Regions from separate parts of the Acuticoccus sp. I52.16.1 genome, predicted to be linked through region 1. Evidence: predicted binding sites of a transcription regulator. Region 1 holds the regulator's gene; each other region holds the start of a gene.
The links. Region 1 encodes PhoB, which activates phosphate uptake and scavenging genes when phosphate is short. Its sites were predicted from a motif close to TGTCATNNANCTGTCAT; they were not measured.

Region 1 (7,648 bases):
GCCTTCGCCGACGATGTCGCGCAGGGCCGGGCTGTCACCCAGCTCGGCCACCGCCTCGGCATCGAAGCGGGCATATCCGCGGAGGCCTTCGGGGGTCGTGAAGTCGGTCACCAGGAGCGACACCGGTCCGTCCGACTGGATCTGCAGGACGACGCGGCCCTCCATCTTCAGCGCGGTGGCGAAGAGCACGTTGAGGATCACCGCCTCGCCCAGCAGGCGCGAGACGGCGGGCGGATAATCGTGGCGTCGCAGGATCTGGTCGAGCGAGGACCCGAGCCGTGCGACGCGGCCGCGAACGTCGAGCGCCTCGACGGAGAACGGAAGGACACAATCGTCGGCAGTGGCGGTCACGAGCGGAACCTTATTCTTGAGCGCGAGTAGGCTGACGCCGGGCCCCATGGGGCGCGGCGCGCGAACAACGTCTGCGTCAGGGCAGGCCCCCTATATAGGCACCCGCACGTCGCTCGCCACTCGAGCGCCGTGGAGCCGGAGCCGGAGCCGGAGCCGGAGCCGGGCGGCGCGGATCCTATTCGGCGGGTTCCTCGATCGCCTTCTTGCCGGAGATGCCGAGCCTGCATTCCAGTCTGGCGAGGCCGATCAATACGGCCAGCCCGACGAGCGCCCCCAGCAGCGCCAGCATCCACTGGCCGATCCCGACCGCCAGGCCCACCGCGCCCGAGAGCCATACGGTGGCCCCGGTGGTGAGCCCGCGCACCTGCCCGCGCGACAGGACGATGAGGCCGGCCGCCAGGAAGGCGACGCCGGACGTCACCGCCTCGATCAGGCGGATCGGGTCGATGCGGATGGTGTCACCCTCGAGCTGGTCGATCAAACTGAGGCCGATGACGGCGAACACCGCCGAGGCGACGCCCACCAGCATGTTCGTGCGCAGCCCCGCGGCATGGTCGCTCAGCTCGCGTTCCAGCCCGATGAGCCCGCACAGCAACGCCGCGCCCAGAACGCGCAGCAGGACGACGACGCCGCCCGGCCCGGGAAGCCGGCCGAACTCTGTCGCGAGGGTATGATAGAGCCCGTCCATTCCCCGGAAACGCACGGCGGCGTGCCCGGTTCACGACAATGCGCATCGCCGCCCGAGACCGGCGGAGGGAGGGCGCACAGGCGCCCTCCGCGCCCCGTCAGCCGAGGCGGTCGAACACGTAGGCGAGGATCGCCTTCTGCGCGTGGACGCGGTTCTCGGCCTCGTCGAACACCACCGACTGCGGGCCGTCCATCACCGCGTTGGTGACCTCCTCGCCGCGGTGGGCGGGCAGGCAGTGCATGAAGATCGCGGACGGACCGGCCTCCTCCATCAGCGCCTCGTTCACCTGGTAGGGGCGGAAGACGTGGCGCCGCTCCTCCTCGTCCTCGTCGCCCATGGAGGCCCACGAGTCGGTCACCACCACGTCCGCGCCGCGGACGGCGACGTGCGGGTCCGTGCCGACCTCGATCGTGGCGCCCAGGCGGCGTGCGGTGTCCACCAGCGGTTGGCGCGGGGCGAACTCCGGCGGCGTCGCGACCTTGATGACGAAGCCGAGCTTGGGCGCGGCCTCCATCAGCGTCGCCAGAACGTTGTTGCCATCACCGACCCAGGCCAGCACGCGCCCGTCGAGCGCGCCGATGCGCTCCTCCATGGTGATGAGGTCGGCGATGATCTGGCACGGGTGCGAGCGGCGCGTCAGGCCGTTGATCACCGGCACCTGCGCCGACTCGGCAAACGTCGTCAGCCCGCCGTGGTCCAGCATGCGGATCATCACCGCCGAGACGTAGCGCGACAGCACGGTCGCCGTGTCGGCCAGCGACTCGCCGCGGCCGAGCTGCATCTCGCTGCCGGAGGCGACGATGGTGTCGCCGCCCAGCTCGCGCATCGCGAGGTCGAACGAGAAGCGCGTCCGGGTGGACGGCCGCTCGAACAGCATCGCGAGCGTCTTCCCGCGCAGGCGGTCGGTGCGGATGCGGCCCTCGGCCTTGACCCGGTGGCCTTCGTCCAAAATCGCCCGCAGCGCCTCGGGAGACTGAGACGCGATATCCAGAAAATGCTTGGGCGTCATACGACCGCGGTATCCTTCTTCGCCTTCTCGACGGCCTCGCCCGCGGCGTCGAGCCGCCGGGCCGCCTCGCGCAGGTCCTCTTCCGTGGCCACGAGGCCGGGGAGGAAGCGCACCACATTGTCACCGGCCGGCACCACCAGGAGCCCGGCATCGCGCGCGGCGAGCGCCACGTCGCCCGCCGGCGCGCGGCATTTGACGCCGACCATCAGTCCCTCGCCGCGGACGGTCTCGAACACGCTCGGGTGGGAATCGACGACGCCCGCCAGCGACTGCATCAGGAACGCGCCCTTGCGCTTGACCTCGTCGAGGAAGCCGTCGGCGAGCACCACGTCCAGCACCGCGTTGGAGACGGCGCAGGCGAGCGGCGTGCCGCCGAAGGTGGTGCCGTGCGTGCCGGGCGTCATCGCGTCACCGACCGCCGCGGTGGCGAGGCAGGCGCCGATCGGGAACCCGCCGCCCAGGCCCTTGGCCGCCGACAGGATGTCGGGCGTCACGCCGAGCGCCTCGTAGGCGAAGAGCGTGCCGAAGCGGCCGACGCCGGTCTGGATCTCGTCGAAGATCAGCACCAGGCCGTGGTCGTCGCACAGTTTGCGCAGCGCGCGCAGGAACTCGCGGTCGACGAGCTGCACGCCGCCCTCGCCCTGCACCGGCTCGACCATGATCGCCGCCGTCTCGGGACCGATCACGGCCTTCACCGCATCGAGGTCGCCCAGCGGCACCTTGTCGAAGCCGGGGGCGGGCTCGCCGAAGCCTTCCATATATTTGGCGACGCCGGTCGCGGCGAGCGCACCGAGCGTGCGGCCGTGGAAGGCGCCCTGGAAGGTGACGATGCGCACCCGCTCGGGGTGGCCGCTCACATATTGATAGCGCCGCGCGGTCTTGATGGCGGCCTCGTTGGCCTCCGCGCCGGAGTTGCAGAAGAACACGCGCTCGGCGAACGTCGCCGCGGTCAGCCGGTCGGCCAGCCGCTCCTGCTCGGGGATCCGGTAGAGGTTGGACGTGTGCCAGACCTTCGTGGCCGCCTCTTGCAGGACGGCGACGAGATGCGGGTGGGCATGGCCGACGCTGGTCACGGCGATGCCGGACCCCATGTCGAGATATCGTCGCCCGTCCGTGCCCACGAGCCAGACGCCCTCGCCCTTCTCGAAGGCGATGTCGGCGCGGTTGTAGGTCGGGAACAGGCTGTTCGTCGTCATGGGTAAAACTCGCGGTTTTGCGAAGGTTGTCCCCAGCTCCTTGCAAGGTACTGCGGACAGGCCGGCTTTCTTTCCGATGGTTGGGGAAAAAGCAAGGTTTGAGTCGCGGCGGACTCGCCGACTCTAGACCGCGAATCGCCAAATCTCTTACGATTCGGGGCGTAAAGACAGGACATCGCCCGGCTCCCTTCTATCCACCGACCGTCCTGGTCGGCTGTGGACGGCATGTGGATCGGCGGTGAGCAAAGGGAATGGCGATGAGCTGGACCGACGAGCGAATCGAGGTTTTGCGAAAGCTGTGGGCCGAGGGGATGTCCGCGTCACAGATCGCCAGCTCCCTGGGCGGGGTGACCCGCAACGCCGTCATCGGCAAGATCCATCGCCTGGGCCTCTCGGGCCGGGTGAAGGCACCGCAGACGCGGGCGACGCGGGCCCGGAGTGCTCCCATCGTCGCCCCCAAGCCCGCCGCCGCGCCGCGGGTGATGGCCGCCGGCGCCGTCGCGGTGAAGGTCGTCGAGGAGCCGGAGATCGAAGAGATCCCGCAGACCGCCGAGATCGTGCCGTTGACCGAAGGCATGACCTTGATGGACCTCTCCGCCTCGACCTGCCGCTGGCCGGTGGGCGATCCGTCCGACCCCGCCTTCCGCTTCTGCGGCGCGCGCACCACGCAGGGCGACACCTACTGCCGCGCCCACGCCGAGCAGGCCTTCCCCTCCCGCCGCTCGAAGTCGAGCTGACGCGCCGCGCCGGAAGGCGCGCGGGGCCGCCGCCGCGGCCCCTCAGCGGATGTGGAACTGGTCGTTGAAGGCGTAGCCCGCGCCGCGCACGGTGCGGATCGGATCCTTGGCCTTGCCGCGATTGATCGCCTTGCGCAGCCGGCCGATGTGCACGTCCACCGTCCGCTCGTCGACGTAGACGTCCCGCCCCCACACCCCGTCGAGGAGCTGCTCGCGCGAGAACACGCGGCCGGGCGACTGCATCAGGAACTCCAGCAGGCGGAACTCGGTCGGGCCGAGGTGGACCTCGCGTGTCGAGCGGCGGACGCGGTGGGTCGTGCGGTCGAGCTCGATGTCGCCGGCGCGCAGCAGGGACGAGACCATGGCCGGCTTGGTGCGGCGCAGGATGGCGCGGATGCGGGCCATCAGCTCCGGCGTCGAGAACGGCTTGACCACATAGTCGTCGGCGCCGGTGGCGAGGCCGCGGATCCGCTCGGTCTCCTCGCCGCGCGCCGTCAGCATGATGATCGGAAGGTTCTCCGACTGCGGGCGCGAGCGCAGGCGCCGGCACAGCTCGATGCCGGAGAGCCCCGGCAGCATCCAGTCGAGGATGAGAAGGTCCGGCAGCCCCTCCAGGAGGCGCAGCTCGGCCTCGTCGCCGCGGCTCGCGCAGTCGACGTCATAGCCCTCGGCTTCCAGGTTGTAGCGCAGGACGAGGGTCAGCGGCTCCTCGTCCTCGACGATCATCACCTGCGGCAAATCTAGCGACCTCCGCTACCGTTCTTGGGCTCGGCCCAGTCGGCGGAGAGGTAGGACGAGGAATCGCCCTTCGCCCGCGCTTCGACCGGCTGCTCGCCCGTCACCAGGAAGTGGATGTTTTCGGCGATGTTGGTGGCGTGGTCGCCGATCCGCTCGATGTTCTTGGCACAGAACAACAGGTGCGTGCAGAACGTGATGTTGCGCGGATCTTCCATCATGTAGGTCAGCAGCTCGCGGAAGATCGAGGTGTAGATGGCGTCGATCTCGTCGTCCCGGCTGCGCACGTCGAGAGCGGCGGACAGGTCCTGCGAGGTGAACGCGTCGAGCACCGCCTTCAGTTGCTCGAGCGCGATGTCGGACATGTGCTCGACCCCCAGCGCGACGCGCGGCGGGTAGGCCCGCCCCTCGATCGCCATCACCCGTTTGGCGTTGTTCTTGGCGAGGTCGCCGACGCGCTCGAGGTCGGAGGAGATGCGCATCGCCGCGACCAGCTCGCGCAGCGGCTTGCCGGCCGGGCGGTGCGCCGCGATCAGGTCCACCGCATGGTTCTCGACGCTGCGCTGCATGGCGTCGAGACGCTGATCGGCCTCGATCACCGAACGCGCGCGCTGACTGTCGATGCGCGTCAACGCGGTGACGCTGTCCATCACCAACTGCTCCGCGAGACCGCCCATTTCGGCGACCTCGGCCGCGAGACTGACAAGCTCGCGGTCCCGATCACGTGTCAGCACCAACGCGCTGCCCCCCACTCAAGACTCGTCCCGCGTATCCTAACCGAACACGCCCGAAATATAATCGCGCGTCCGCGGCTCCTGCGGGTTCTCGAAGATTTCCTTGGTCGGCCCCTCCTCGACGAGATCGCCGAGGTGGAAGTAGGCCGTCCGGTCCGAGACGCGTTGCGCCTGGCTCATCGAGTGCGTCACGATGATGATCGTGTAGTTCTGCCGCAGCTCCTTGATGAGCCCCTCGACCGTCTGCGTCGCGATCGGGTCGAGCGCCGAGCACGGCTCGTCCATCAGGATCACTTCCGGCTCGACCGCGACGGCACGGGCGATGCACAGGCGCTGCTGCTGTCCGCCCGAGAGGCCGGTGCCCGGCTCCTGGAGGCGGTCCTTCACCTCGTTCCAGAGGCCGGCACGGGTCAGCGAGCGCTCGACGATGACGTCGAGGTCGGCCTTCTTGTGGGCCAGGCCGTGGATGCGCGGGCCGTAGGCGATGTTCTCGAAGATCGACTTCGGGAACGGGTTCGGCTTCTGGAACACCATGCCGACGCGGGCGCGCAGCAGGACCACGTCGAGCGTGTGGTCGTTGAGGTCCTCGCCGTCCATGTTGAGCTGGCCGAGGACGCGGCAGCCCGGAATGGTGTCGTTCATGCGGTTGAAGCAGCGCAGGAACGTCGACTTGCCGCAGCCCGACGGGCCGATGAACGCCGTCACCGCCTGGGCCGGAATGTCGATCGAGATCCCGTGCACGGCTTCCTTGGTGCCGTAGATCACCGAGACGTCCTTCGCCTCGATCTTGGTCGGGCGCGGTTCGGGATCGGGGATCCGGACGGTCTGGAACCGGTTGTGCGTCTCCGGATGCTTCAGGTCCGGCTTTTTCACGTCCACTTCGGCGACGGCCATCGGCTCGTTTCCTTTTTCAATCACGGTCGTTACCAGCGCCGCTCGAAGCGGTGGCGCATGAGGATGGCGAGGGCGTTCAGGGTCACCATGACGGCCAGCAGTACAAGGATGGCCGCCGAGGTCCGCGCTTCGAAGAAATTGCGGTTCTCGTTCCCCTGCCAGAGATAGATCTGAACGGGCAGAGCGGAAGACTGGTCGAGCGGGGTCGACGGCACCGAGGCGACGAAGGCGTTCATCCCGATCAGCAGTAGCGGTGCGGTCTCGCCCAGGGCCTGTGCGACGCCGATGATGGCACCGGTGAGCATACCCGGCACCGCCAGGGGCAGGGTGTGGTGGAACATCGCCTGCGTCGGCGAGGCGCCGATGCCGAGCGCGGCCTGGCGGATCGACGGCGGCACCGCGCGCAGGGCGGCGCGCGAGGCGATGATCACCGTCGGCAGCGTCATCAGCGAGAGGACGAGACCGCCCACCAGCGGCGCCGACAGCGGCAACCCCAGGAAGTTGATGAACACCGCCGCGCCGAGCAGGCCGAACACGATGGAGGGCACCGCGGCGAGGTTGTTGATGTTCACCTCGATGAGGTCGGTCACGCGGTTCTTGGGCGCGAACTCCTCCAGGTAGATCGCCGCCATCACGCCGACCGGGACGGCGACCGCCATGACGATGACCATCATCATCACGGAGCCGACGATGGCGCCGAGGAGACCCGCCGTCGCACCGGAGGAGCGCGAATCGACGTTGGTGAACATCGACGAGGCGAAGTTCATCTCGATCACGCCGTCTTCGTAGAGCTCGTCCGCCCACTGCTGCTGCTCGGCGGCGAGCTGCTGGAAGCGCTGGGGCAGGTCGCGGTCGATGTTGCCCTTCAGCCAGACGTCGACGTTCTCGGAGGCCACCAGCGCCACCGGCACCGTCTGGCCGATGATGTCGGGGTTCGCCTCGACCATCTCCCAAAGCTTCACGCGCTCATTGGAGGCGACGAGGCCGAAGGCGGCACGGCGCATGTCTTCGGCGCCGGCGGCGGGGATGAACTTGGCGATCGCATTCTGGATCAGGTTGTCCCAATCCGCGCGGCGCAGGGCGCGCTGCCAGGCGATCAGCTCCTTGTGGAAGTCCGCCGCCGACTGGCCGGGCTGCTGCGTCGGCCGCGGGTCGATGTCGATGACCTCGGGATCGAACGTCAGCTCCAGGTGCAGCGTCGCCTGCCAGAAGGCGGGCACGCCCTTGTAGAGGATCGACCCGAAGAGGATGCCGACCAGCGAGATGCCGATCAGTATCGCGCCCAGGCCCACGGCCTTGAACGT
Region 2 (7,648 bases), 870 kb from region 1:
AACGGGCCGGTGCCGATCGGGGTCTTGATGGTCTCGTCCCAGCCCTCGGAGGCGGGGGAGACGATCCACAGCTCGGACATGAGGTTCACGAGCGGGGCGTAGGGCTCGCTCATGGTGATGACGACGGCGTCGTCGCCCTCGGTCTTGACGCTCTCGACGAGCTTCATCGCGGAGGCGAGCCAGCCGCCGGTGACGTTCTCCTTCACGCGGCGGATGTTGGCGGCGACCGCCTCGGCATCCATCGGGTCGCCGTTGTGGAAGGTGACGCCGTCGCGCAGCGTGAAGGTGTAGGTCTTGCCGTCCTCGGAGATGTCCCACCCCTTCGCGAGGAAGGGCTCGACGCGGCCGTCGGGACCGATCGAGGTCAGCGCCTCGACATAGAGCTGCTGCACGGCGATGGAGCCGGTGTGGCGGTGGGGGTCGGAGGTGTCGAGGCCGAGCGTCGCGTAGCGCAGGGTGCCGCCTTTGACGGGGTCCTGGGCGCGCGCCTCGGGGGCGAGGGCCAGCGGTGCCGACGCGAACAGCGCTGCGGCGGCGGTGCCGAGCATGAGCCGGCGGCGGTCGATCCGGGCGAAGGGCTTGGTCGTCATGGCCGTTGATCTCCGATGGGTTCCAGAGTGGCGTGGAGGTCCCGCCCATCGAGCCCCCGGTGGGGGACGCCGAGATGGGTGAGGATGGTGGGCGCGAGGTCGACCGCGGAGGTCGGCTCGCCGAGCGCGGCACCGGGGCGGAAGCCCGCGCCACGCATCATGAGGAAGGGAGACTGCTCGCCGGCGCCGAGACCGCCGTGCTGGCCGCAGCCGAGCCGGTCGGCCTTGCTGCCGCAGGGCCGCACGACGGCGCTGGTGCCGCGGATGCCGTAGGCGTTGGGCGCGTCGCTGGCCGCCATGGAAACGGCGACGGCGAGCCCGCCGACCGGCGCGTGGCCGACACGGGCGAGCTCTTCGCCGGCGTAGACCGCGCCGGTCCAGGGCACCGCCTCCAGCGCGCGGACGATGGCGGGTATGCGGTCGGCGCCGTCCGGGTGGACGTAGACGAGGGCGCCGGTCCCGTTGGGCGCGACGAGGACGTCGTCCGCGCCCTTCGCCTTCAGCCCCTCGGCGACGAGGAAGGCGTCGATGTCGATCACGCTGCCGACCGTCTGGTGGCCGTGGTCGGAGAGGATGGCGACGAGCGGCGCGTCGGGGCCGGCCGGATGCGCGGCGTCGATCGCGGCGAGGACGCGGCCGGCGACGGCGTCCGCCCGCCGGAGCACCGCGAGGGCGTCCGGCGAGCCGAGCGGGGCGGCGTGCTGCGTGGTGTCGGGCTCGGAGAGCCACAGGACGGCGAGCGCGGTGCGCCCGTGCGGGCCGGCGGGGTCGACCGCCTCGGCGACGAAACGCTCGGCCATCGCCTCGTCCCCGTCGATGCCGAGCGTGACGGCGAGCGGGCGGGCGACCGGGCCGAGGCCCGGCCCGTGCGAGCCGGCGCGGTGGTAGACGGTGCCGTGCCCGTCCGGGTCGTGCGCGTAGGCCGCCCCCGGCGAGACGTTGTTGAAGACGACGACGCCGCCGCGATCCGAAAGCCGCTCGGCCATGGTGGGCTGGTCGAGCGTGCTGCCGGTCGCCGCCCGCTTGGTGGCGAAGAACTCCGGCTTGCCGACGTCGTGAAGCGCCAGCCGCCCGTTGGCCATCAGCGCCACGGTGTTGCCCTGCAACCCGTTGCGGGCCGGATGGCAGCCGGTGGCGAACGCGGCCGAAACCACGCGTGTCGCCGACGGGAAGACCGAGCGGTGGGCGGTGAAGCGCGTCGCGGTGTCGGCGAAGCGCATCAGGTGCGGCGTCGTTTCGGGCGTGACGAGGTCGCGGCGCAACCCGTCGAGGACGATGGCGAAGGCGCGGGTCATCCGCGCACCCCGTTCAGCGCGAAGTCGAAGATGTCGAAGTTGCGCAGCGGGCCGGCGGCCTTGGCGCGGTAGGCGTCGGTGAGCGGATGGGACAGGACGAACGGCACCCGCTGCTCGGCGAGCCCGCCGTGGGAGCGCAGCCGCGTGCCGGCCAGGGCCGAGAGGTCGTGGTCCGCCGCATGGGCCCCGAGCGCGACGTTGGGGGCGCCGATCGCCACGACGTCGCCCTCGCGCTCGGGCGGCAGCTCGAACCGGGCGGCGGCCTCGGCCCCGGAGAGGGCCTCGCCGACGCCGTCCATCGCCGCCACCGCGGCCAGCACCTCGGCGGCGGCGAGCGCCGGGTCGGTGACGTGGACCCGCACGAAACCGCCCAGCGCGCCGTGATGGCGCACGAACGGGTCGGTGATGGGACAGACGACGCGGGTGCGGCCTTCGCCGAACGCGGCGTCCAGGCGATCGGCGAGGTAGGTGACCCGCGCCGCTCCGCCGTCCTCGGCCATGTCGTTCATGCCGTGGTCGGCGACGATGCCGACCACCGCCCCCGCCGCCAGCAGCGCGCCGACGCGCTGGTCGACTGCCGCCATGAAGGCGTTGGCCTCGGGCGTGCCGGGAGCGTGCGAGTGCTGCACGAGGTCCGACAGCGAGAGGTAGGCGACGTCGGCCATCCCCTCGCCGATGAGCCGCACGCCGGCGTCGAGCACGAAGAGCGAGAGATCGGGGACGTACGGCTCCGGCGCCGGGCGGCCGACGAGGCGGGTGGCGTCCTCGATGCCGTTGGCGGCGAGGGTCGCCTCGTCGGCACGCTCGGCGGAGAAGGCGATACCGGCGAGGTCCTTCGCGAGGGCCTTGAGGAGCTTGTCCTTGGCCGTCACCGCCGCGACGCGCACGCCTGCCGCGGCGAGCGCGGCCAGCACCGTGCCGCCGCGCATCCCCTCCGCGTCGAGCATCATGATTTCACGGCCGGTCGCGGCGTCGTAATAGTAGTTGCCGGAGATGCCGTGGACGGCCGGCGGCGCGCCGGTGACGATGGAGACGTTGTTGGGGTTGGTGAAGGTCGGCATCGCGGCGAGCGCGGTGGCGGCGAAGCCCTCGTCCATCATGCGGGCGAGGTGCGGGACGATGCCGGCCTCGCGCGCGGCGGCGACGTAGGCCGGGTCGCACCCGTCGTAGCAGATCACGGCGACCGGGCGGTGCGGCAGCGCATAGCGGCGCCCGTTGACTTCGACCTCGGCGGCGGGGGTTCCTGTGGCGGTGTCCATTGCGAGAGCCATTGATCCTCCAGCGCTCACGACCGCCCGTAATCAAACCGCCATGTGTTTGATGTATAAGGAGGTTCGTCAAGAATACAGAACGCATTCGCGTTGGGGAACGAGGTAGCGCCAACGACGACTCGCAAGCAATGGAAATAAATTCGCGCAATGTGAGATGAATTCACATGACAAAACGACGAATACTGCCGATAAAATCTCTCATTGCACTGGAGAGTGTCGTGCGAACGGGCAGTGTGTCGGCCGCGGCCGATGATTTATCCGTGACGCACGGAGCGGTGAGTAAGCAACTCGCACATCTGGAGCAGTGGCTGGGGCGGCCGTTGTTCAGCGGTCGGCGGGGCGGCATGGTCGCCAACGCGGCCGGCGAGCGTCTCGCGGCGGCCGTCGGCGGCGCGCTGGAGGAAATCGAGACCGCACTCGACGATGTGCTCGCCAGCGACCGGCAGGAGGTGCTGACGGTCGTCGCTCCCGCCACCTTCGCCATGCGCTGGCTCATCCCGCGCCTGCCACGGCTCGATATCGCCGGCAGCGACACGGGGATCCGCGTCCGCCCGACCCACACCACCGAGGACTGGGACGCACTGCAGTTCGATCTGGTGGTGCGGCGGGGGGAGGCACTGGCGCCGCGCTTCGCGCCGCGGCCGCTCTTCGTCGAGCAGCTCGGCCTCCTGGTGCCGCCCAACCTTCTCGACGTGACCGACCCGGCGCGCCTCCCCTTCGTCGACGCGGCGACGCGCACCGGCGAGCTCGCCCGCTGGTGCCAGCACGCGTTCCGCGGGCGGCCGGCGCGCCCGGCGAAGGTCTACCCGCATTATTATGTCGCGCTGGAGGCGGCGCTCGCCGGGCTCGGCGCCATCGTGGCGCCGCTGGAGCTGCTCGGCCCACAGCTCTCCCAGGGCCTCCTGGTGGAGCCTTGGCCGGACTTGCGCGTCGCCGGGGCGGTCTACTCCATCGGCGTTTCGCCCGACGGCCCCAACCGCTGCGCCGCCGAGACGCTGGCCCGCACGATGGTGCGCCAGTGGGAGGCCGCCCCCGCCGCACCGCCGGCGATCCCGGCGGGCGCGTGAGGCGATCGTCGCCTCAGACGGTGAAGAGCTCCGGCCGGTCGAGCTTCAGGCCCATGAGGCACATGACCGCCTTGCCGTCGCGCAGACGGCCGTCCTTCCAGGCGCGCCACAGGTCGTCGAGGCCCCACTCCTCGACCTCGATCACCTCGTCCTCGTCCGCGGCGAAGCCCTCGGTGATCCGGTCGGCGGCGGCGTACTCGGCGACGAAGCAGTGCATCAGCTCCGTCACCATGCCGGGGATCGGGTAGACGGTGCCCACCGGCGCGACGTTTCGCACCAGGTAGCGCAACTCCTCCGCGGCCTCGCGCTGCGCGGCGGCGGCGGGGCTGGCGTCGTCCTTGTCGATCAGCCCGGCGGCCGCCTCCAGGATGAGGCCATTGCCTTCCACCACGTGGACGGGCAACCTCAGCTGGCGGACCAGGAGGCATGTGCGGCGCTCCGGATCGAACGGCAGGACACACGCGCCATGGCCATGGTCGTGCACCTCGCGCACCATCTCGGTGGCGTGGCCGTTCAACTCGATCGTCGCTTCATAAAGGTCGAGGGTCATGAAGCCGGAGTAGGCCGTCTTCACGTGCCGCACGCTATAACTCTGTTCGGGCATTCGCATCCTCATCGGTCCGCCGAGTGCTATACCCTAAGGCAAGTTTGTGCCACGCCGCGCGGGAGCGTACCCATGCGACAGACCAGCGTCATCAACGACCTGCTCTCCACCATCACGGACAATCGCCTCTTCGGCGAGCGCCGCAAGCCACGGCGCACCAGCCGGCGCGATCTCGCCCAGCTGATCGAGAGCCTGCTCAACGGGCGGGGCGAGTCCTCGTCGCTGGAGCGTGCGGCGGAATTCCTGCGCGCCTACCGTGACCTCGACAGCGCCGGGCGCACGTTCGTCTTCCGCACCCTGGCGGCCGACTATGGTCCCGAGCCGGAGCGCCTCGCCGAGGCCGCCGAGGCCTACCTCGACAAGCCGAGTGGCGTCACCGCGAAGGCATTGCAACGCGCGGCCGAGCCGCGCCGCGTCGAGATCTTCCGCCGCCTCAACCAGGTGCAGGGCGGCACGCAGGCGCTGGTGGCGATGCGCTGCGAGCTGATCGACCGGCTGTCCAACCACCCCGACCTCGCAACGGTCGACGACGACCTCAAGCGCCTGTTCGCGGCGTGGTTCAACCGTGGCTTCCTGATGCTGCGGGAGATCAGCTGGCAGACCTCGGCGGCCGTGCTGGAGAAGATCATCCGCTACGAGGCCGTCCACGCGATCACCGACTGGAACGACCTGCGCCGGCGGATCGACGTGCCGGACCGCCGCCTCTTCGGCTTCTTCCACCCGCGCCTGGGCGACGAGCCGCTGATCTTCGTCGAGGTGGCGCTGACGACCGAGATCCCGCGCGCCATCGGCCCCATCCTGTCGGGCGAGCGCGAGCCGATCGACCCGCAGAGCGCGACGACGGCCGTCTTCTACTCGATCTCCAACTGCCAGGACGGGCTGCGGGGGATCTCGTTCGGCTCCTTCCTGATCAAGCAAGTGGCGACGGACCTCGCCAACGAGCTGCCGAACCTGAAGAACTTCGTCACCCTGTCGCCGGTGCCGGGCTTCGCCAAATGGCTCTCCGAGGAGACGGCGCGGCCGACCAGCGCGGTGGACGAGGCGACCCGCACGCTGCTGAGGGCGCTGGAGGACGGCTGGGTCAACAACACCGCCCAGGCTAAGGCCGCGGAGGCCGCCTTCGTGCCGTTGACGGCGCATTACCTGCTGGAGGCGAAGGACCATGGGCGCCCCCGGGACCCGGTGGCGCGCTTCCATCTCGGCAACGGGGCACGGCTGGAGCAGATCAACTTCGCCGGCGACGTGTCGCCCCGCGGTCTCGCCAGCGCCTACGGCATGATGGTCAACTACCGCTACGTCCTGTCCGAGGTGGAGAAGAACCACGAGGCGTTCGTCAACGAGGGCAGGATCGCCGTGGCGCCGGCGGTGTCGAAGCTGGCGCGCTCGGTGAAGGTGGCGGAGCGGGCGCCGGCGGGCGGGCCCGCGCAACTCCCACCGCCGACCCGGACGGACACGCGCGAGGTGGACGAGCCGCCGCGCGACACTGTGACGGAGAGCACGGAGGCGCCCACGGCCTGACCTATATCCGGCTCACTTATTCCAAGCGCGAATGATGAGCAGGACGAGGATGGGACGATGCCTTTTGTCGACTTCGAGCACCAGGAGCTGAGGCGCATAGCGCGGGAGGCGTGGCCGATCGCCCTGCGGACGCCGCGCGCGGCCGTGCGCCCGGCGGTGGCCGTGCCCCGGCGCACCGCTTACCGCGCGGTGCGCGATTTCTGCCGGCGCGGTCTCTCCCGCGCCCCGCGCTGAGCGCGCCGGCACCCCGCCTACGCGGCCTGAACGAGCGCCGTCACCTGATCCACCACCGCCGGCGGCAGGACCGCCTCCACCGTGACCACCAAGGCCGCCTCGGCGAGCCGTCGCCCCGCTGCGCCGGCGGCGGCCAGCCGTACGTGATCCTTCGCCGTCGTCACCGGCCGGGCGCCGAGCGCGGCGGCGCGCGCCGTGATCCGCTCGGCGTCGGCCTCGCTATAATGATGATGGTCGGCGAAGGGGTGGCGCTCGGCGATGTGGCCGCCGAGGGCCTGGACGCTGGCGAAGAACTTCTGCGGCCGGCCGATCCCGGCGAAGGCGAGGACGGGCCGGGCGTCCAGCGGCTCGGGCGCGGCGGCGACGAGGCGGACCTCGTGGACCGCGCGCGCGGGCAGTGTGGCCGGCAGCGCCGCGCGCACGCGATCGTCGCCGGTGACGACGAGCCACGCGTCGGCACCGAGGTGCGCCGCCAGCGGGGCACGCAGCGGCCCGGCCGGCGTGACCGCGCCGTTGCCGAGACCGACCGCCGCGTCGATCACCATCGCCGACCAGCTCTTGGCGAGGCCGGGGTTCTGGAAGCCGTCGTCCATCACCACGACGTCGCCGAGCGTGGCGGCGAGGCGGCCGCCGGCGGCGCGGTCCGGCGAGACGACGGTCGGGGCGACCGCGGCCAGCAGCAGCGGTTCGTCGCCGACCTCGGAGGCGGACTGGCCGGCGACGATCCGCGGCGCGGCGGCCTTCCCGCCATAGCCGCGAGTGAGGAAGACGGGGCGGGCGCCGGCGGCGACGAGCGCGCGCGCCACGGCGATCGAGACGGGCGTCTTGCCCGCGCCGCCGACGGTGGGGTTGCCGATGCACACGACCGGGATCGCGAGCCGCGCGTCCGGCGCACGGCGCATGCGGTGCGCGGCGACGGTGCCGACGACCCAGCCGGCCGGCGCCAGCAGCGAGGCGGCGAGGCCCATCCGCGGCGCCCACCAGAAGTCCGGCGCCCTCACGTCGCCCCCCCGTCGACGTCGGCATTGTCGCCCGTGCCGCCCGTGTCGCCCCGCACGGCCGGGGCGGC
Region 3 (7,648 bases), 1.4 Mb from region 1:
TCTCCATGTAGTTGGTGACGAGGCGGTTGTTGTGGAGGTCGAGCTTGGCGAACCTGGTCGCCTTGGCGAACGCCTCCTCGGTGCCTTCCCGGTTGCCGACGCCGTAGCGGAAGGCGAGGTTGGAGCCGTGCGCGGGCCACACCAGCGGGGCGCCGTCTTCCAGCGCGGCCGCCGCGTCGGTCACGCTGTCGGTCTGGTTCCAGTCGATGTCGATCAGCTCGGCGGCGTCGTTGGCGGCGGCGACACTGTCGGCCACGATCATCGCCACGGGGTCGCCGATGTGGCGCACCTCGTCCTTCGCCAGCGAGTAGCGGGGGTAGACCTGCGTCGGCGTGCCGTCTTCCTGCTTGTAGGCGGCCCGGCAGGGAAGCGGGGCAAGCGGTTCGCCGATATCGGCATAGGTCATCACGAGGTGGACGCCGGGCGCGGCCTTGGCGGCTTCGATATCGTTGATCTTGAACGACCCCGCGGCGATCGGCGAGCGCAGCACCACTGCATAGAGCGTGCCCTCGGGCGTCACGTCCGCCGTGTACTGACCATGGCCGGTGATGAGCGCCTGGTCTTCAACGCGTTGAGCCGACGCGCCCATTCCGAACTTAGCCATCGTCATATCGTTCATCGGGGTCCTCCGATTGTTGTGGTGGCACGTTAGTCGAAGCACCGACGCTGCGCCACCGGCTCGGTCATCAAAGTGCGCCGCCCCCGGCGATTTGCCATGACCTTGAAGCGCGTGGCCGAGTCGGACACAAGGCGGTCGATGCATGGATGTTTGTGGGAGGAGGGGCCGTGGCAATCACGCTCGACGAGGTGCTCGCGCTGGGCGAGCGGTGGTGCGATACGCTGCGCCGCGAGGATGGCGGCGGCATCGCCGAACGCAAGGCGATGTTCCTTCACCCGGAGCCGCGCATCTACGTGCAGCACCAGGGCCTGTCGATGACGCTGGATGAGCATGGCGCCTACCACACCCAGTTTCGCCGTCAGGTGCTGCGGCTGGGCGATTTCGTGGTGACGCCGCTCGGCGAGGCGCCGGACCGGGCCCGCGCGATCGGCACCTTCTACTGGGAGGGGCACTTCAAGGACGAAAAGCAGCCGCCGCTGCGCTGCGTCGTCGGCGAGGACTGGCTGGTGCAGCGCGACGCCGACGGGGTCGTGAAGTACGTCCTGTGGCTCAACACGATCCACCACTTCCTCGCCGATTCCTCGGTGCAAAAGATCGAACTCTGAGGCCGCTCACGCGCCCCGCAGGTGGGCGAGGAGCTGCGCGGTCGAGCCGTCGAGGTCGGGGCTGGTCTCGCCCTTGATGGCCGGCAGCAGCACCCCGGCGAGCTCCTTGCCGAGCTCCACGCCCCATTGGTCGAACGAGTTGATGTCCCACAGCGCGCCCTGCACGAACACCTTGTGCTCGTAGAAGGCGAGGAGCCGGCCGAGGGTGAACGGGTCGAGCGCCTGGTAGGCCAGCGTGTTGGACGGGCGGTTGCCGGGGAAGACGCGGTGCGGCGCCAGGCGGTCCGCCTCGGCCGCGTCCATCCCCTTGGCGAGGAGCTGCTCGCGCGCCTCCTCGAGGGTGCGGCCGCGCATCAGCGCCTGCGTTTGCGCCAGCGCGTTGGCGACGAGCTTGGCGTGATGGTCCGACAGCGCCTCGTGCGGTTTGGCGGCGACGAGGATGTCCACCGGGACCGGGTCGGTGCCCTGGTGGAGGAGCTGGTAGAAGGCGTGCTGCCCGTTGGTGCCGGGCTCGCCGAAGATCACCGGCCCGGTCGGCTCGGCGACCGGCGAACCGTCGCGGTGGACCCGCTTGCCGTTCGATTCCATGTCCACCTGCTGGAGGTGGGCCGCGAACTCGACGAGGCGCTGGTCGTAGGGAAGGATGGCGTAGGCGCCGTAGCCGAAGAAGGTGCGGTACCAGTCGCCCAGCAGCCCCATGACGACGGGGATGTTCTCGGCGAGCGGCCGGGTGCGGAAATGCTCGTCCGCCGCCGCGCCGCCGGCGAGGAAGGCGCGAAAGCCGGCGCCGCCGATGGCGATCGCGACCGACAGGCCGATCGCCGACCAGACCGAGTAGCGCCCGCCGACCCAGTCCCAGAACCCGAAGACGCGGTCCTCGGAGATGCCGAACTTGGCCACCTTGTCGAGCGCGGTGGAGATCGCGGCGAAGTGGTCGCCGACCGCCGCCTCGCCCACGCCGTCGACGATCCATTGACGCGCGGTCGCGGCGTTGGTCATCGTCTCCTGTGTGGTGAATGTCTTCGAGGCGATGAGGAAGAGGGTGCGCGCCGGGTCGAGCCGGGCGAGCGTGTCGGCGATGTCGGCTCCGTCGACGTTGGCGACGAAGTGCACGTCGGGCCCGCCGTCGCGGTAGGGCGACAGCGCGCGCACCACCATCCGCGGGCCGAGGTCCGAGCCGCCGATGCCGATGTTGACGACGTCGGTGAACGGCTGGCCGTCGGCGGCGACGATCGCGTTGGAGCGGACCCCGTCGGCGAACGCGGTGACGCGGTCCAGCACCTCCGCGACGTCGGCCGACACGTCGCGCCCGTCGATGGCGAACGGCCCCTCGCCGCGCAGCGCCACGTGGAGGACGGCGCGGCCCTCGGTCAGGTTGATCGGCTCGCCGGCGAACATCGCGTCGCGCTTGGCCTCGAGGCCGGCCGCGCGGGCGCGCTCGACGAGGAGTGCCATCGTCTCGTCGGTGACGATGTTCTTGGAATAGTCGAGGAGGAGGTCGCCCTCGGTCAGCGCGAAGCGGGCGGCGCGGCCGGGATCGGCGGAGAAGGCGTCGCGCAGATGGAACCCGTCGAGGCTCTTCTTGTGGGTGCAAAGAGCGTCGAACGTGGGGCCGGGCATGAGGTTCGCTCCGTTAGTTGGCGGCGATTTCGATGCCGTTCGCCCGTTGCAGGTTCTCCCAGAACTGCTTGACGCTGGATTCCCAGGAGAACTGTTCGGCATACGATCGGCAGCGGTCGCGCGGGATCGACAACGCGTCGAGGCACGCCTGTCTCAAGTCCCAGTCCAGCGCCCCGGTTCCCGAATCGGCGATGACGTCGAGCGGGCCCATCGTCGGGAACGCGGCGACGGGGACGCCGCAGGCGAGCGCCTCCATCTGCACGAGGCCCCACGTGTCGGTCATGCTGGGGAAGACGAAGACGTCGGCGGAGGTGTAGTGCGCCGTCAGCTCCTCGCCAACGCGGTTGCCGGTGAAGACTGCGTCCGGATACTTCGCCTTCAACGTCGGCAGCGCCGGGCCGTCGCCCACCACGAGCTTGGTGCCGGGAAGGTCGAGGTCGAGGAAGGCGCCGATGTTCTTCTCCACCGCGACCCGGCCGACGTAGAGGAAGACGGGCTTCGGAAGGTCCGGCAGCGCGGGCGGCACGTCGGGATTGAACGTCACGGTGTCGACCCCGCGCACCCAGCGCACCAGGCGCTGGAAGCCCCAGGCCGCCAGCTCGCGCTCCAGCGTCGTGTTGGAGACCATGCAGCCGACGCCCGCGTTGTGGAACGAGCGCACGAAGGCGTAGGACCACGACATCGGGATCGGCGCGCGGGCTCGCACATATTCGGGAAAGCGCGTGTGGTAGCTCGTGGTGTAGCCGATGTTGTTCTTGCGGCACCACCGCCGCGCGATCATCCCGAGCGGCCCCTCGGTGGCGATATGCACGTAGTCCGGCCGCACCTCGTCGATCGCGCGCGACACGCGCCACGGCGTCGTCACCGCGAGGCGGATCTCCGGATAGGTCGGCATCGGCACCGTGCGATAGTCCGACGGCGTGATCATGTAGACGTCGATGCCGAGCTTGATCAGCTCCTGGCGCGTCGTATCGAGGGTTCGGACCACACCGTTCACCTGCGGGTGCCAAGCGTCGGTCACGAGGGCGAGGCGCGTCATCGCGGAATCTTCCGTTGCGTCATGCCGCCTGTGAGCGCGACGTCGGCGCCACGGCGCGGGTCGGATGGCGGTCGGCCAGCCGCGTCCAGCGGATCAGCTCGAAGGTTCCGTCCTCGCGCTCGCCCACGGCGGTGCAGCTCTCCACCCAGTCCCCGGTGTTGATGTAATGCGTGCCGTGCATGTCGTGCATGGTCGCATGGTGGATGTGGCCGCACACGACGCCGTCCGCGCCGCGGCGCTTCGCCTCGGACGAGAGCGCCTCTTCGAACTTGCCGATGAAGGACACCGCGTTCTTCACCTTCAACTTCGCCCAGGCCGACAGCGACCAGTAGGTCAGCCCCAGCTTGCGGCGGACGATGTTGATCCAGGTGTTGATCGCCAGCGTCGTGACGTAGGCCCAGTCGCCCAGGAAGGCGAGCCACTTCGCATGACGCACGACGACGTCGAACTGGTCGCCGTGAATGATGAGAAGTTTGCGCCCGTCGGCGGTGTGGTGGATCGCCGAGTCGACCACCTCGACCCCACCGAAATGGGTGCCGACATAGTCGCGCAGGAACTCGTCGTGATTGCCGGGAAGGTAGACGATCTCGGCGCCCTTGCGGCCCTTGCGCAGGATCTTCTGTACCACGTCGTTGTGGGACTGGGGCCAGTACCAGGTCTTCTTCAGGCGCCATCCGTCGATGATGTCGCCCACCAGGTAGATCTTCTCGGCATCATGGTGACGCAGGAAGTCGAGCAGCAGCTCCGCCTGGCATCCTCGGGTGCCGAGGTGGATGTCGGAGAGGAAGAGCGTGCGGTACTTGCGCACGTCAGGTTCGTCCTCGGATCCCATTCCCGACCTCGTGCCGTCACGCTTCATCGATCTGTCGCGCCTGCTACCATACCTATTTGGTGCATGAACAGAGCGCTACCGCCTCGCAACAAGCCTAACAGATCGAATGTGACAAGCGGTGGACAGCGGGCATCAGGCATGTGGACGAGCTTGCCGGCGCCGGGGGGCCGGGCCTAACCCAGTGGAATGACGGTGCATCTTCTCAAGCTATGTGTCGGCGTTTCCAGCATCGACGCGCTGCGGCAATCGGCCGAGCGTCGTGCGGGAAGTGATTCGCGCCAGGCGATGCGAATCACCACGCGCACCGCCCCCAAGCGGGTCGACGAAGTGCTGGCGGACGGCAGCCTCTACTGGGTGATCAAGGGAAGCGTGCAGGCGCGCCAGCGCGTGGTGGGCATCGAGCCGTTCAACGACGCGTCGGGCGTAGCGCGGGTGCACATCCTCCTGGCGCCGGACGTGGTGGCGGTGCGGCCGCGGCCCTGCCGCCCCTTCCAGGGATGGCGCTACCTCAGGGCCGACGAGGCGCCGGTGGACGTCTCGGCCGCCGCGATGGACGAGGCGATGCCCGCCGCGATGCGCCGCGACCTCCTGGAACTCTGCCTGCTCTGACAGCCGAGCGAACCGCCAGGCAAAGGCGGGAGGCCCCCTTCATGAACGCCGAAAGCCGGAACTCCGGGCGTGAGGCCCGCGATCCGGCTCCGGTGCGGTGGGGCGCGCGGGCCGGGGCCCGCGCTGCGGCGTCAGTTGCTCTCGCCGGTCTCGGCCGCGGGCTGCGGCGCGGCGTCGGCGGACGCCTCGGTGCGCCGGGTGCGCGGGGCACGCGTGCGCGGCGTGGTGGTCCGGCGGCGCGGGGTCTTCGGCTTGGCGGCCTTCTTGGCCTTGGCGTCGCCTTCGTCGCCGTCAGCGTCGGACGCGTCGTCCTCGGCCTTGACGTCGGCGGATGCATCCAACTCGGCCGGCGTGGGGGTCACGTCGGGCTGAGGGGCCTGGGCGGGATCGGCCGCGTCGTCGTCATCGTCACGGGCCGCCGCGTGGGAGCCGTTGGCCCCGTTGGAGCCGCCGTTGCGGTGATTGGCGCGAACGGGCGCCTCGTCTTGCTCGTCGTCGCGGCCGTGGGAGCGTGAACCGTTGACGCGGATGGACCCGTCGTCATCGTCGTCGTCCATGCCGTCGAAGCCGTTGATGTTCGGCTGCTCGTTGCCGCGGTGACGGTTGTCGCCGTGGCGGTCGTCGCCGTGACGCTCGCCGCGGGGTTGTTGTTGGCCGCTCTGCTCGTAAGCGGCGGCGACGATCCGATAATAATGTTCGGCGTGTTGGAAATAGTTCTCCGCCATCACACGGTCGCCCGCAGATTGCGCATCACGCGCGAGCTGGGCGTACTTGTCAGCCACCTGCAAAGCCGAACCCCGGATCTTAACGTCGGGGCCGTTCGACTCGTAGGAGCGCGACAGCGGATTGCCGCCGCCTTTGCTCCGGCTGCGACCACGAAGACGCTTGCTCGGGTTGTTAGGTCTCATCAGCTCGCTTCTCGATCCGGAACATACGGTTGAACGCGGATTCGTGCGCTTAAGCAGGGGTATAGTCCGCCTAAGCGTCGCCACGGATCCTGAATATTGGTGGATCCACAGCCTCGTCCGGTTCGGTTCGGAACGCCGCCTCAGCAGCGAACCACACATTGGCCGTCCAAACGACGACGCGGCCCGGCGCCCGCTTGCGGGCCTGGGCTTGTTCGTCGCCAGGATGGCGTCAGTGATAACGACGCCCCACTGAAGGGGCAGGCACACGATGCGGGTCGTTCGCAGTCTAAGGCTGGTGCCCGAGGATGCGGTTACCGCTCGGCCGACGGCGGCACGTTAGCGGCTCACCGTTGCCTTTCCAATACTTAATTATGGGATCGGCCGATGTTTTCTCAACTGTGGCGCTCAAACCATACCGCGCCGCAGGGACACCGCCCTTGCATCACCATTAAGATCGTCCGCAACCGTCTCGACTTCAAGCCCCCTGCGCTCGGCTTCTGCAATCACCGCGTCGCGCGCCGCCGGATCGATCTCGACCACCAGCGTCCCGCCCGGCCGCAGCATGTGCTGCGCGTGGGTGAAGACGACACGGTAGGCGTTGAGCCCGTCCTCGCCTCCGTCGAGCGCCAGCAGCGGGTCGAAGTCGCGCACCGCACGGTCCAGACCGGCGATGTCGTCGGTGGTGATATAGGGCGGGTTGGAGACCACGAGGTCGAACTGCTGCGCCAGCGCCGATCCGAAATTGGCCTGCACGAACATCGCCCTATGGTCGAGGTTGTGGCGCTCGGCGTTGCGCCGCGCCTCGATCAGCGCCTTGAACGAGATGTCGACGCCGACCCCGTGCGCGCCCAGCCGCTCCGACAGGATCGACAACAGGATCGCCCCGGTCCCGACACCGAGGTCGGCCACCAGCGCCGGCGCGTCCGGTGTCGCCAGGGCCGCGAGCGCCAGCTCCACCACCGTCTCGGTCTCGGGGCGCGGCTCCAGCGTATCGTCGGTCACGCGCAGGTCGAGCGACCAGAAGGCGCGACGGCCGAGGATGCGGCCGATGGAGCGACCCGCCAGCCGCTCCTGCGCCCGCCGCTCCAGCTCGGCGACCTGATCGGCGTCGACCGCCATGCGCGGGTTGGCGATGAGCTGCGTCGTCGTGACGTCGAGCGTCTCGGTCACCAGGAGGCGGGCGTCGAGGTCGGGGGTGGAGATCTGCGCCTCGCGGAAGCGGCGCCGCAGCGTGGTGTAGAGGTGGCCGAGGTCCGGCTCGCCGGTGAAGATGACGCCGCGGCTTTCAGGCATCGGCTTCGGCGAGGAGTTTGGCGTTGTGGTCGGTCGCCAGCGCGTCGATCACCTCGCCCAGCGCCGCGCCCGAGAGGATCTCGTCGAGCTTGTAGAGGGTCAAGTTGATGCGGTGGTCGGTCA

Region 2: the regulator PhoB is predicted to act here: its motif matches at 3,182-3,198, upstream of phnA (phosphonoacetate hydrolase).
Region 3: the regulator PhoB is predicted to act here: its motif matches at 4,737-4,753, upstream of MRB58_RS06515 (UDP-2,3-diacylglucosamine diphosphatase).

Annotation. Positions count from the first base shown of each region.
Region 1 is NZ_CP094828.1:2,829,975-2,837,622, reverse strand. Features, by position in the region: gene MRB58_RS12845 (Hsp33 family molecular chaperone) at 1-351, opposite strand, end outside; gene MRB58_RS12840 (MgtC/SapB family protein) at 527-1,054, opposite strand; gene argF (ornithine carbamoyltransferase) at 1,137-2,048, opposite strand; gene MRB58_RS12830 (aspartate aminotransferase family protein) at 2,045-3,244, opposite strand; gene MRB58_RS12825 (GcrA family cell cycle regulator) at 3,502-3,981, shown strand; gene phoB (phosphate regulon transcriptional regulator PhoB) at 4,024-4,707, opposite strand; gene phoU (phosphate signaling complex protein PhoU) at 4,722-5,453, opposite strand; gene pstB (phosphate ABC transporter ATP-binding protein PstB) at 5,490-6,344, opposite strand; gene pstA (phosphate ABC transporter permease PstA) at 6,374-7,648, opposite strand, start outside.
Region 2 is NZ_CP094828.1:1,957,390-1,965,037, reverse strand. Features, by position in the region: gene MRB58_RS08760 (ABC transporter substrate-binding protein) at 1-590, opposite strand, end outside; gene MRB58_RS08755 (alkaline phosphatase family protein) at 587-1,885, opposite strand; gene phnA (phosphonoacetate hydrolase) at 1,882-3,156, opposite strand; gene MRB58_RS08745 (LysR family transcriptional regulator) at 3,321-4,223, shown strand; gene MRB58_RS08740 (NUDIX domain-containing protein) at 4,237-4,827, opposite strand; gene MRB58_RS08735 (malonyl-CoA decarboxylase) at 4,900-6,345, shown strand; gene MRB58_RS08730 (hypothetical protein) at 6,403-6,579, shown strand; gene lpxK (tetraacyldisaccharide 4'-kinase) at 6,597-7,580, opposite strand; gene MRB58_RS08720 (3-deoxy-D-manno-octulosonic acid transferase) at 7,577-7,648, opposite strand, start outside.
Region 3 is NZ_CP094828.1:1,440,837-1,448,484, reverse strand. Features, by position in the region: gene MRB58_RS06535 (xanthine dehydrogenase family protein molybdopterin-binding subunit) at 1-604, opposite strand, end outside; gene MRB58_RS06530 (hypothetical protein) at 787-1,224, shown strand; gene pgi (glucose-6-phosphate isomerase) at 1,231-2,844, opposite strand; gene MRB58_RS06520 (glycosyltransferase family 1 protein) at 2,858-3,883, opposite strand; gene MRB58_RS06515 (UDP-2,3-diacylglucosamine diphosphatase) at 3,903-4,715, opposite strand; gene MRB58_RS06510 (DUF1489 family protein) at 4,902-5,324, shown strand; gene MRB58_RS06505 (DUF4167 domain-containing protein) at 5,456-6,232, opposite strand; gene prmC (peptide chain release factor N(5)-glutamine methyltransferase) at 6,638-7,525, opposite strand; gene prfA (peptide chain release factor 1) at 7,518-7,648, opposite strand, start outside.